Regions from separate parts of the Bacillus sp. EA-CB0995 genome, predicted to be linked through region 1. Evidence: riboswitches for the same ligand, from Rfam matches in the RefSeq annotation. Region 1 holds a riboswitch; each other region holds the start of a gene.

The links. Region 1 has a riboswitch for thiamine pyrophosphate ahead of tenA (thiaminase II). Riboswitches for the same ligand answer to the same signal wherever they lie in the genome.
Region 2: another riboswitch for thiamine pyrophosphate. It lies ahead of thiT (energy-coupled thiamine transporter ThiT); the one in region 1 lies ahead of tenA (thiaminase II).
Region 3: another riboswitch for thiamine pyrophosphate. It lies ahead of thiM (hydroxyethylthiazole kinase); the one in region 1 lies ahead of tenA (thiaminase II).

Annotation. Positions count from the first base shown of each region.
Region 1 covers NZ_CP169269.1:4,049,846-4,053,135, reverse strand. The annotation lists gene ACEWFJ_RS20815 (SH3 domain-containing protein) at 1-952, opposite strand, end outside; TPP riboswitch at 1,359-1,466, shown strand; TPP riboswitch at 1,526-1,626, shown strand; gene tenA (thiaminase II) at 1,712-2,407, shown strand; gene ACEWFJ_RS20805 (ABC transporter ATP-binding protein) at 2,376-3,125, shown strand; gene ACEWFJ_RS20800 (ABC transporter permease) at 3,122-3,290, shown strand, end outside.
Region 2 covers NZ_CP169269.1:871,139-874,428, forward strand. The annotation lists gene ACEWFJ_RS04650 (potassium channel family protein) at 1-114, shown strand, start outside; gene ACEWFJ_RS04655 (hypothetical protein) at 446-775, shown strand; gene thiT (energy-coupled thiamine transporter ThiT) at 818-1,417, opposite strand; TPP riboswitch at 1,506-1,607, opposite strand; gene ACEWFJ_RS04665 (FeoA family protein) at 1,814-2,041, shown strand; partial or broken gene feoB (ferrous iron transport protein B) at 2,038-3,290, shown strand, end outside.
Region 3 covers NZ_CP169269.1:4,352,181-4,355,470, forward strand. The annotation lists gene thiE (thiamine phosphate synthase) at 37-690, opposite strand; gene thiM (hydroxyethylthiazole kinase) at 706-1,515, opposite strand; TPP riboswitch at 1,588-1,697, opposite strand; gene ACEWFJ_RS22365 (DNA topoisomerase III) at 1,895-3,290, shown strand, end outside.

The DNA of each region.
Region 1 (3,290 bases):
GATGGGCAACAAATACAACATTTCCATAGCTTGTAGAATAGTACGACTTAACAACAGTGCCAGGTGCAGCAGCTTGAATTGGAACATTTCCTGTTGCCGCAAAGTCTACGCCATAGTGCATCTGTCCCCAACGTACATCAAATGTTGAGCTCACGTTCCCTTGAACTGGATATTTAAATACAGCTGGAATAGATGGTTTAGCTTGTTGCTGCTGTTGCTGCTGTTGTTGTTGTCCTTGCAATATATATTGTTGTCCAACATAGCCATATCCTGATCCGTAGCGAATTTTATACCATGTGCCAACCTTTCCAACGACTTGTACTTGTGTTCCATTCTTTAAAGAACCAATAACAGCTGTATTTGTTCCTGCACCGCTGCGTACTTTTAATGCTGGAGTAGCAACATAATAAGAGCTTCCGCCTTGTACCGTAACTCCTTTTACTAACGGCTGAGTTCCGTTAGATAAAAACTCTTTCTTTACATAGCCATTTGTTCCGTTATGTATAATTTTATACCATCCATTTTCTTCTTCTTGGACAGTAACAAATTTCCCATTTGGTAATACATCAATAATTTCAGATTGCGTATTTGGTTCAGAGCGAACGTTTAATGCGTCTGAATTAACGATATATTGCTGCTTACTATTGCTTGGTTTTGTTAAAGAAATTGCTTCTTTTTTTACATAGCCAGTTTTATTTTGCGTTTGAATTTTATACCATTCGTCTGTTGTTTCAAGAATTGTAACGGGAGTGTCACGTACAATGTTTTCAATAACGGAATCTGTTGTTTTAGGACTATTATATACTTGTAATGTATTTGTTTTTACATAACCAATTTTCGTTTTTGGTTTTTGCTGCGCTTCTACAGCTTGTACAGTGGAATCTGTCATAGACGGGAGTAAAGAAGCAACTGCTACAGTAGCTGCTGTCATTGCTGCGGCTTTCATATTCATATAATTATAGGCCTCCTTATGTAATAAATTGTTATATTTTAAATTATAATATAACAATATTAAACTTTTCTTGTGCGCATAGAAATGTAGTATTAAAAATAAATGAACATTTTCCTATACTATAAAGTCCCATAATAAAAGGATAGCAGATTTATCACTATTATGGAAATAGATAGAAGAAGTTTGCGTTTTTTGAACTTACAAAATACATAGAATGATATTATTTTATCTCGCTCAAAACGTTGATATTTTAGGGAGAGGCTTTAAGATGAAAAACTCCCGTAAGACATAGAGTGGCTTAACTAATCATTTTTTGGTTCAAATTACCATCAATGGAAATTTGACTTTATAACTCAAAAGAGTTGCCGATGAGATATGGCGATGGTATACTGACTATGTTAAATGAATATAATGCTAGGGGGCTAGTGTTGCTAGCTGAGAGTAAGACATATAGTCTTTGACCCTTGAACCTGATCTAGATGATGCTAGCGTAGGGAAGCAATTTGGACGATATACATAACGTCCCCGTTTCTTTGCGTATAGAAACGGGGATTTTTTATTGAAAATTTTATAGAACACCACTAGGGGTGCTTGTAAGCTGAGAGAGGTAGAAACCTTAACCCTTATAACCTGATCTAGGTGATACTAGCGTAGGGAAGTGGAAACAACAAATGGAGTTTTCTTTTGTTTGCTGTAACCACTTCTTATATAGAAGTGGTTTTTTATTTGGATACATGTATATAGGAAGGGGAAATTTAGATGACATTTTGTGAAAGGTTATTTGAAAAGGTGCAGCCTGTTTGGGAAAAGAGTCATAATCATCCATTTGTAACAGGGATGGGAGATGGGACGTTAGAGAAAGATAGATTTCAATATTATATTGTTCAAGATTATTTGTATTTGTTAGATTACGCAAAATTATATGCAATTGGTGTTGTAAAAGCAACAAATCCAAAAGTAATGGCGAAGTTTGCTGAACAAATCGATGGGATTTTAAATGGAGAAATGACGATTCATAAACAATATGCAAAGCGTTTAGGAATTTCTGTTGAAGAAATGGAATTAGCAAAGCCGTCTGCAATGAATCTAGCATATACAAACTATATGATGTCTGTATCACAAAACGGTACACTTGCTGAGTTAATTGCAGCGTTGCTTCCGTGTATGTGGAGTTATTGGGAGATTGGAAAGCGTTTGAATGATATTCCAGGAGCACGCGACCATGAATTTTTTGGCGAGTGGATTCAAGGGTATAGCTCTGAAGAATACGGAAAGCTTTGTGTATGGTTAATTGAGTTATTTAATGAAATTGCAATTGGAAAAACAGAAGAAGAACTAAATCGTTTAGAAGAAATCTTTTTATATTCCAGTCGTTTTGAATATTTATTCTGGGATATGGCATATCGTAAGGAGATGTGGGGTTTTGAGGAGCAAGAACATACTACAGTTTCATAACGTTTCCTTTCATTATGATGAGAAGCAGATTATAACGAATCTTGATACTACAGTACAAGAAGGGGAATTCGTTAGTATTATTGGGCCAAGTGGCTGCGGGAAAAGCACATTGTTTCGGCTCATTACGGGACTCGAAAAAGCAAGTGAGGGCACTATCGATGTGATAGGAGCAACCGATCACCCAGTCGGTTATATGCCACAAAAAGATATGTTACTCCCGTGGCGAACAATTATTGAAAACGCAGCTTTGCCTCTTGAATGTCAAGGTGTGAAGAAAAAAGAAGCACAAATGAAAGCACAAGAATTGTTGGAGCAGTTTGGACTGCAAGGGTATGAAAATAAACAACCAAAAGATTTATCAGGCGGAATGCGGCAACGCGTCTCTTTTATTCGTACGTTGTTAACTGGCGGAGATCTTTTACTATTAGATGAACCATTTAGTGCACTTGATGCATTGACGAAAGCATCTCTGCAAGAATGGCTATTTGAACAATGGAAACATTGGCGAAAAACAATTTTATTTATTACACATGATGTTGATGAAGCGCTTTATCTTTCCAATCGCATTTTTATCGTAACAGAGCAGCCCATTACATCATTGACGGAACGGGTCGTACCTCTTGGACAAGAACGATCTCGAAAGGATTTACATCGTCCAGAAATGCTAGCATTAAAAGATGAACTCATGGGGCTGTTACAAAGGCAGGTACTTGTATGAAAAGAATTGTAGATTATGTTCCAGCTTTTATTGTTACTGCTATTTTTCTTATTGTTTGGGAAGTAGGAGCACGGATTCTCGATGAAATGTACATTTTACCATCCCCAAGTGCCATTGTTCAAAAAATGTGGGATTTACGGGATATATTGCTTACGGTGCATTTAC
Region 2 (3,290 bases), 1.3 Mb from region 1:
CTCTTTACTATTTTTTATATTTTCATTGGACTTGGTTTAGTAGCGGGTTTCATTCGTAAACTAGCAATAAATATTCAATTGCCAGATCGATTATCAAGACGAAAGAACGGGTAATAGCAACCAGGATATGCATTCGATTGTATGTACAGATGCTTTGAATTTTTTACGATACTAATAATCATTGCATTTCCTGCACTTTGTTTCTAAATTATACAAGCTACTTCATGAGAGAGTACTATCAATCAAAGTACGCGTATTATTTATATGTAATTGAATTTTATATATTTATATATAATCATTTATTATTATTACCTTACAAAATTGTAAGGTTTTTTGTAAGGTAAATCGATAGTTTGTACTGATTTTTTTGTATACACTACATATGTGTAAGGCACACACATTTTAGGGAAAAAAGGCAGGCACTAAAACAGAAAGGAGTAGGGGAATGGAGAGGCACTCGGCGGCTCTATCTTTATTATTAGAGAATGATGCGATTATGTTAGCTAATAATGAAGGCTGTAAAACTGTAGTTGATCGACAAGAAGTATGGGTAGATTCACATGATAAAGTTGTGTGGCACAAATGGAATGGTAGCTATAAAGAGAATATAAAGAAGCAGCACATAGGGTATGATATGCATAGAGTTGTTTTATGGAATGAGATGAAATCTTGGATTCATAAGCATAACGGTAAAAATAAACGAGAGCAGCCGAGAGAGATAGACACACTCCATTCTCAAACTCCTGAAATGGTAAGACACATAGATTCACATTAGGAAAGTAACATGGGAAACTGAGGCACAAAAAAAGATTGCTATTTAAGCAATCTTTTTTTTGTTTGTATAATTCATATTCACGCTTGTAAATAAGCGCGGTGCTGTTGTAAATAAAATAACAAGTAAAATTGCACATAATGCGAAAGAACCAATCATTGTGCTGCCATTTACGATGAAGGAATATAAAACAGCTGACTGTCCTTTTGGTGCATATTGACCAAAGAAAACAACGCCGGCAATAAAGTGCCAGAAGTAACGAGCTAGGCTGCCAATAAGTGTAGCGATAATGATATACATAATTGCTTTTGTTTTTTGTCTATTGGCAAGTGCTTGTTGGATTGGTGTATGAAATAATCCAGCAAAACCGATAAAAGCAAATGCAATGAAGTATTCAATAAACGCTTGTACAGGCGTTAAAATGTATGCATCTCCTACGACAATTTGTAGTAATCCCCAAACGAGACCACTTAAGAAACTAGCTTTAAATCCCCAGCGGTAAGCGACAATAAAAATTGGAATCATAGCAAATGAGATAGAACCACCGCCTGGAAGTTTAATAGATAGTGGTAAAATATCGATGACTAACGCAAATGCTGCAAGAATCGCTGCCTCTATCATCGCTTGTAAATTTGTATTATGCATGTATAAATCCCCCTACATCCAAGTTACAAAAAAAGAATCACTATCATAGGGGGATATTGAAATATACAAGTTACAAATAACTATTTATGTATATACGTTTGCACAATTCCTGCGTTAGCATTAACTAACAGGTTCAAAGGGTCGGAACGATGTGTTCCCTCTCAGCGACGCGGCTCCCCCTGTGATAACGAGATTCTTAGATTGTTAATATTATTGTAATAAAAATGGATAATAATTACAAATATAATTTTAGCATAGCTATGTTATGTAAGATAAAAATGATAAAACCGTACAAAAATAGTGATAAATTCACACAATATTGTATAGTTTTTTAAAAAATTCATGGTACAATTATCATTGATAATAATTATCGTTATCGTCTGAGGGGGATAAATTATGAACTTAGTTGATATGAATATAGATGAAAAAGTACGTGTGAAAGATTTACAATCTCTTGATAAATTGTTAAAACGTCGTTTAGCTTCATTTGGATTTGCTGAAGGATGCGAACTTTGTGTAAAACAAAAGGCAATGTTTAATGGTCCGTGTACATTAGAATGCCGCGGGCAATTAATCTCTATTCGCCATTGTGATGCGAAAATGATAAAGGTGGAATTAACGTGAATAAGGTTGCTTTACTAGGGAATCCAAATACGGGGAAAACATCATTATTTAATGCGCTTACTGGTTCTTATGAATATGTAGGGAACTGGAGCGGAGTAACTGTAGAAAAAAGATTGGTAAGTTGAAAGATAAGAAGGGAACTTTAATAGACTTACCAGGGGTATATGATTTAAACCCTGTTTCACGTGATGAAGGGGTTGTTACACAATTCCTATTAACTGACGAATTTCATCATATGTTAAACATTGTAGACGCTTCTCAATTCGAGCGTAATATGCATTTAACTTTGCAATTATTAGAATTTGGTAAGCCGCTCTCAATTGGTTTAAACATGATAGATGTTGCCAGGCAGCGTGGAATTATCATTGATGTGAAGAAACTAGCTGAAATGCTAGGTGTAACAGTTATTCCGGTTATTGCGAGGAGCGGAAAAGGCTGTGAGGAATTGTTAGCTTCTCTTCACGAAAGTGATCGCGTAGAACAGAAGCCATTTATTTTTTCTTATGGTGAAAAGGTAGATGCAGGAATTCAACAAGTTATGGATAAATTGCAACAAGCGAATTATGAACATTCAAGATGGCTTGCACTTCAATTCTTAGGAAATAACGAAGTGGTAGAAAAAGAATTGAGTCAATTACATGTATATAAAGAAATTGTAGCGATTCGCTCTGCATTAGAAGCAGAATTAGACGGAACGCTGGAACAGCATATGCACGGAGCACGTGCAGCGTATATCGAAAAGTTAAAAGCAAGTGTACTTCGTCATGAGAAAGAAGGAAGCATTCCTTTTTCTGAACGAATTGATAAATTAATTACACATAAAATCTGGGGACTTCCGATCTTTTTAGGGATCATGTATTTCATTTTTCAGGTTACATTTACGTGGATTGGGACACCTCTATCTGATCAACTTGATGCATTTGTCGGCGGTCCGTTCACAGATTGGGTAACGACAGCTCTAACTAATATGGGGGCATCTGAGTTTATTCGAGCGCTTATTACAGATGGCGTGATTGCTGGTGTCGGTGGAGTTATAGTATTTGTTCCGCAAATTTTTGTATTGTTCTTCTTTATTTCATTATTGGAAGACTCTGGATATATGGCGCGTATTGCCGTTGTAATGGATCGTATTATGGAGTTTTTTGGGCTAAATGGGAAAGCATTTATTCCAATGATCATCGGTTTTGGTTGTAACGTACCAGGCATTATGGCCGCAAGAACGATTGAACAGGATAAAGAGAGGTTGCTT
Region 3 (3,290 bases), 300 kb from region 1:
TCATGTTAGAAATGATTCCTTTCATATATGAACTGATTATTTTTTTACTAACTCCGCTAATTTTTTCGTACTATTATAAGGAGAATCCGCTAAGCTAATTGCAGAAATAACGGACACCCCATCCGCACCCGCTTCAATGACAGAAGCAGCATTTTCAATTGTAATTCCACCAATGCCGACAATTGGAACTTCAACGCCACTTTCGCGGAAGAAACGTAATCCTTCCGTTCCTTGTACTGCTTTTGCATCTTTTTTCGTATTTGTTGGAAAAATCGGCCCTACCCCTAAATAATCGGCACCATTTTCAATCGCAAAACGTGCTTCTTCTATTGTATGAGCGGATACACCAATTATTTTATCACCCATTTTTTCACGTACTGTCTTAATGCCCTCATCATCTTGTCCAACATGAACGCCATCTGCATCTAATTCTAGTGCTAATTCCACATCATCATTTACGATAAATGGAACATTATACTCTTTACACAAAGAATGAAGCTGCTTTGCAAATGCATATCGTTCTTCCCCTGTTAATGCTCCTTCACCTTTTTCACGATATTGAAAGATTGTAATTCCACCATCAAGTGCTTCTTTCATGACTTGTAATGGATCTTTACGACAATTGTTACTCCCCATAATAAAATATACTTGTAATAACTCGGACATATACTGTTTATCGATGCGCGCCATTTCTCTCATCCTTTCTTAACGAATTTCTTCGACATTCCCATATTGTTCAACGTCTTTTGCAGTAACATTTGCTAACTGATTAAGAAATTCAATTTGGAAACTTCCTGGCCCTTGTGCAGCTGCTTGGTTTGCCGCAATTTCTGCTGCTACACCGTAAAACGTTACTGCTGCGACTGCTGCTTTTACATAGTCTTTTTCGACTGCTGCAAATGCTCCAATCACAGATGTTAATAAACAGCCTGTTCCTGTTACTTTTGTTAAAATAGGATGACCATTACGAAGAATAAATGTTCTTTCTCCATCTGTTATAACGTCTTCTTTTCCAGTAATAACAGCAATGGTATCTAACTGCTCTGCTGCTTGTTTCGCAATTGAAACAACATCACCGTTTCCTTCCCCTGCATCAACACCTTTAATCTCCCACTTCTCATCAATAACATTTGCAATTTCCGCCGCATTGCCGCGGATGATTGCTAGTTTTGCTTCACTCGGGATATATCTTGCAACTTCTGTTCGGTACGAAGTTGCACCAGCACCAACAGGATCAAACAAAATCGGTACATTATGTGCATTTGCTGATTTCCCAGCAATGAGCATCGCTTCTACTTCTTCCGGGCGAAGTGTTCCCATATTTAAAACAAGCGCTCCAGCAATACTTGCCATTTCAGCTACTTCTTCTTTCGCATATGCCATTACAGGCGATGCACCTAATGCAAGTAAGCCATTAGCTGTAAAATTTGTCACAACAACATTTGTAATATTATGAACGAGCGGATTTCTTTCTCGTACTGTTTCAATTACTTGTGCAATTTCTTCGATTTTCATATTTATCAATCTCCTTTTTTATAATGGGAGATATAGCTAAAAAAGACACTTTACGTATGCAAAGTGTCTTAATATGCGTTTTCACACTCTCCCTACGCTGGCATTATCCAACAGGTTCAAATGGTCAACGACAGATTAGCCGTACTCTCAGTTTGCATCCGCAAACTCCCATGTGTTTTATTATTCATCTAATTCAGAGTCTACTCTTATTCTATCAAAATCACAAGTTACATTTTGTTATAAAAACTCATCCCCCCTTAACTAATCAAAGATGGAGAGTATTTCATTACTAACAACGCATTCGAATCTTCAGAATAACTGAATCCAAAAAGGATGTATGCTATAGTTAACTTACGGAAATTGAAAGGATGTTTGAAATATGGCAAAAAGTGTTGTAATTGCTGAAAAACCTTCTGTTGCACGTGATATTGCACGTGTATTGAAGTGTGATAAAAAAGGAAATGGTTATATTGAAGGCAATAAGTATATCGTTACTTGGGCTTTAGGGCATCTCGTTACATTAGCAGATCCAGAAAGCTATGATGTGAAATATAAAAAATGGAATCTAGAAGATCTTCCAATGCTGCCTGAACGCTTAAAATTAACAGTGATCAAGCAGACTGGCAAACAGTTTAATGCTGTTAAAAGTCAACTGACTAGAAATGATGTTAATGAAATCATCGTGGCTACAGATGCAGGAAGAGAAGGAGAGTTAGTCGCTCGTTGGATTATTGATAAAGTTAAAATGAATAAACCTATTAAACGTCTATGGATTTCATCTGTTACCGATAAAGCAATTAAAGATGGCTTTGCAAATTTGAAGCCTGGTAAAGCATATGACAATTTATACGCTTCAGCTGTCGCACGTTCTGAAGCCGACTGGTATATCGGTCTTAACGCAACACGCGCATTAACTACACGATTCAATGCGCAACTAAATTGCGGTCGTGTCCAAACACCTACTGTGGCAATCATTGCAGGGCGTGAAGACGAAATTAAAAACTTCAAAGCGCAAACATACTACGGTGTCGAAGCCCAAACAACAGACAAGTTAAAATTGACTTGGCAAGATGCAAAAGGCAATAGCCGTAGCTTCGATAAAGAAAAAATCGATACGATTGTGAAAAAACTAGGCAAACAAAATGCCACTGTCGTGGAAATTGAGAAAAAACCTAAAAAATCATTTGCTCCTGGTCTTTATGACTTAACAGAACTACAACGTGATGCGAATAAAATCTTTGGTTATTCTGCAAAAGAAACGTTAAATATTATGCAGAAGCTATATGAGCAGCACAAGGTATTAACATACCCTCGTACAGATTCACGCTATATCTCATCCGACATCGTAGGGACACTTCCAGAACGTTTGAAAGCGTGTGGAGTAGGAGAATATCGTTCTTTAGCTAATAAGGTCTTAAATAAACCAATAAAAGCTTCTAAATCGTTTGTTGATGATAGTAAAGTAAGTGATCACCATGCGATCATTCCAACAGAAAGTTATGTAAACTTCTCCGCCTTCTCAGATAAAGAACGCAAAATTTATGATTTAGTTGTAAAACGTTTCTTAGCAGTTTTATTCCCAGCTTTCGAATACGAACAACTAACGTTACGCGCAAAAATTAGTGATGAAAACTTCGTCGCACGCGGCAAAACAATTCTTAATTCTGGTTGGAAAGAAGTATACGAACATCGCTTTGAAGATGACGAGACAGTAGACGATTTAAAAGAACAAATCTTACCTCGCATTGAAAAAGGTGATACATTAAACGTAAAAC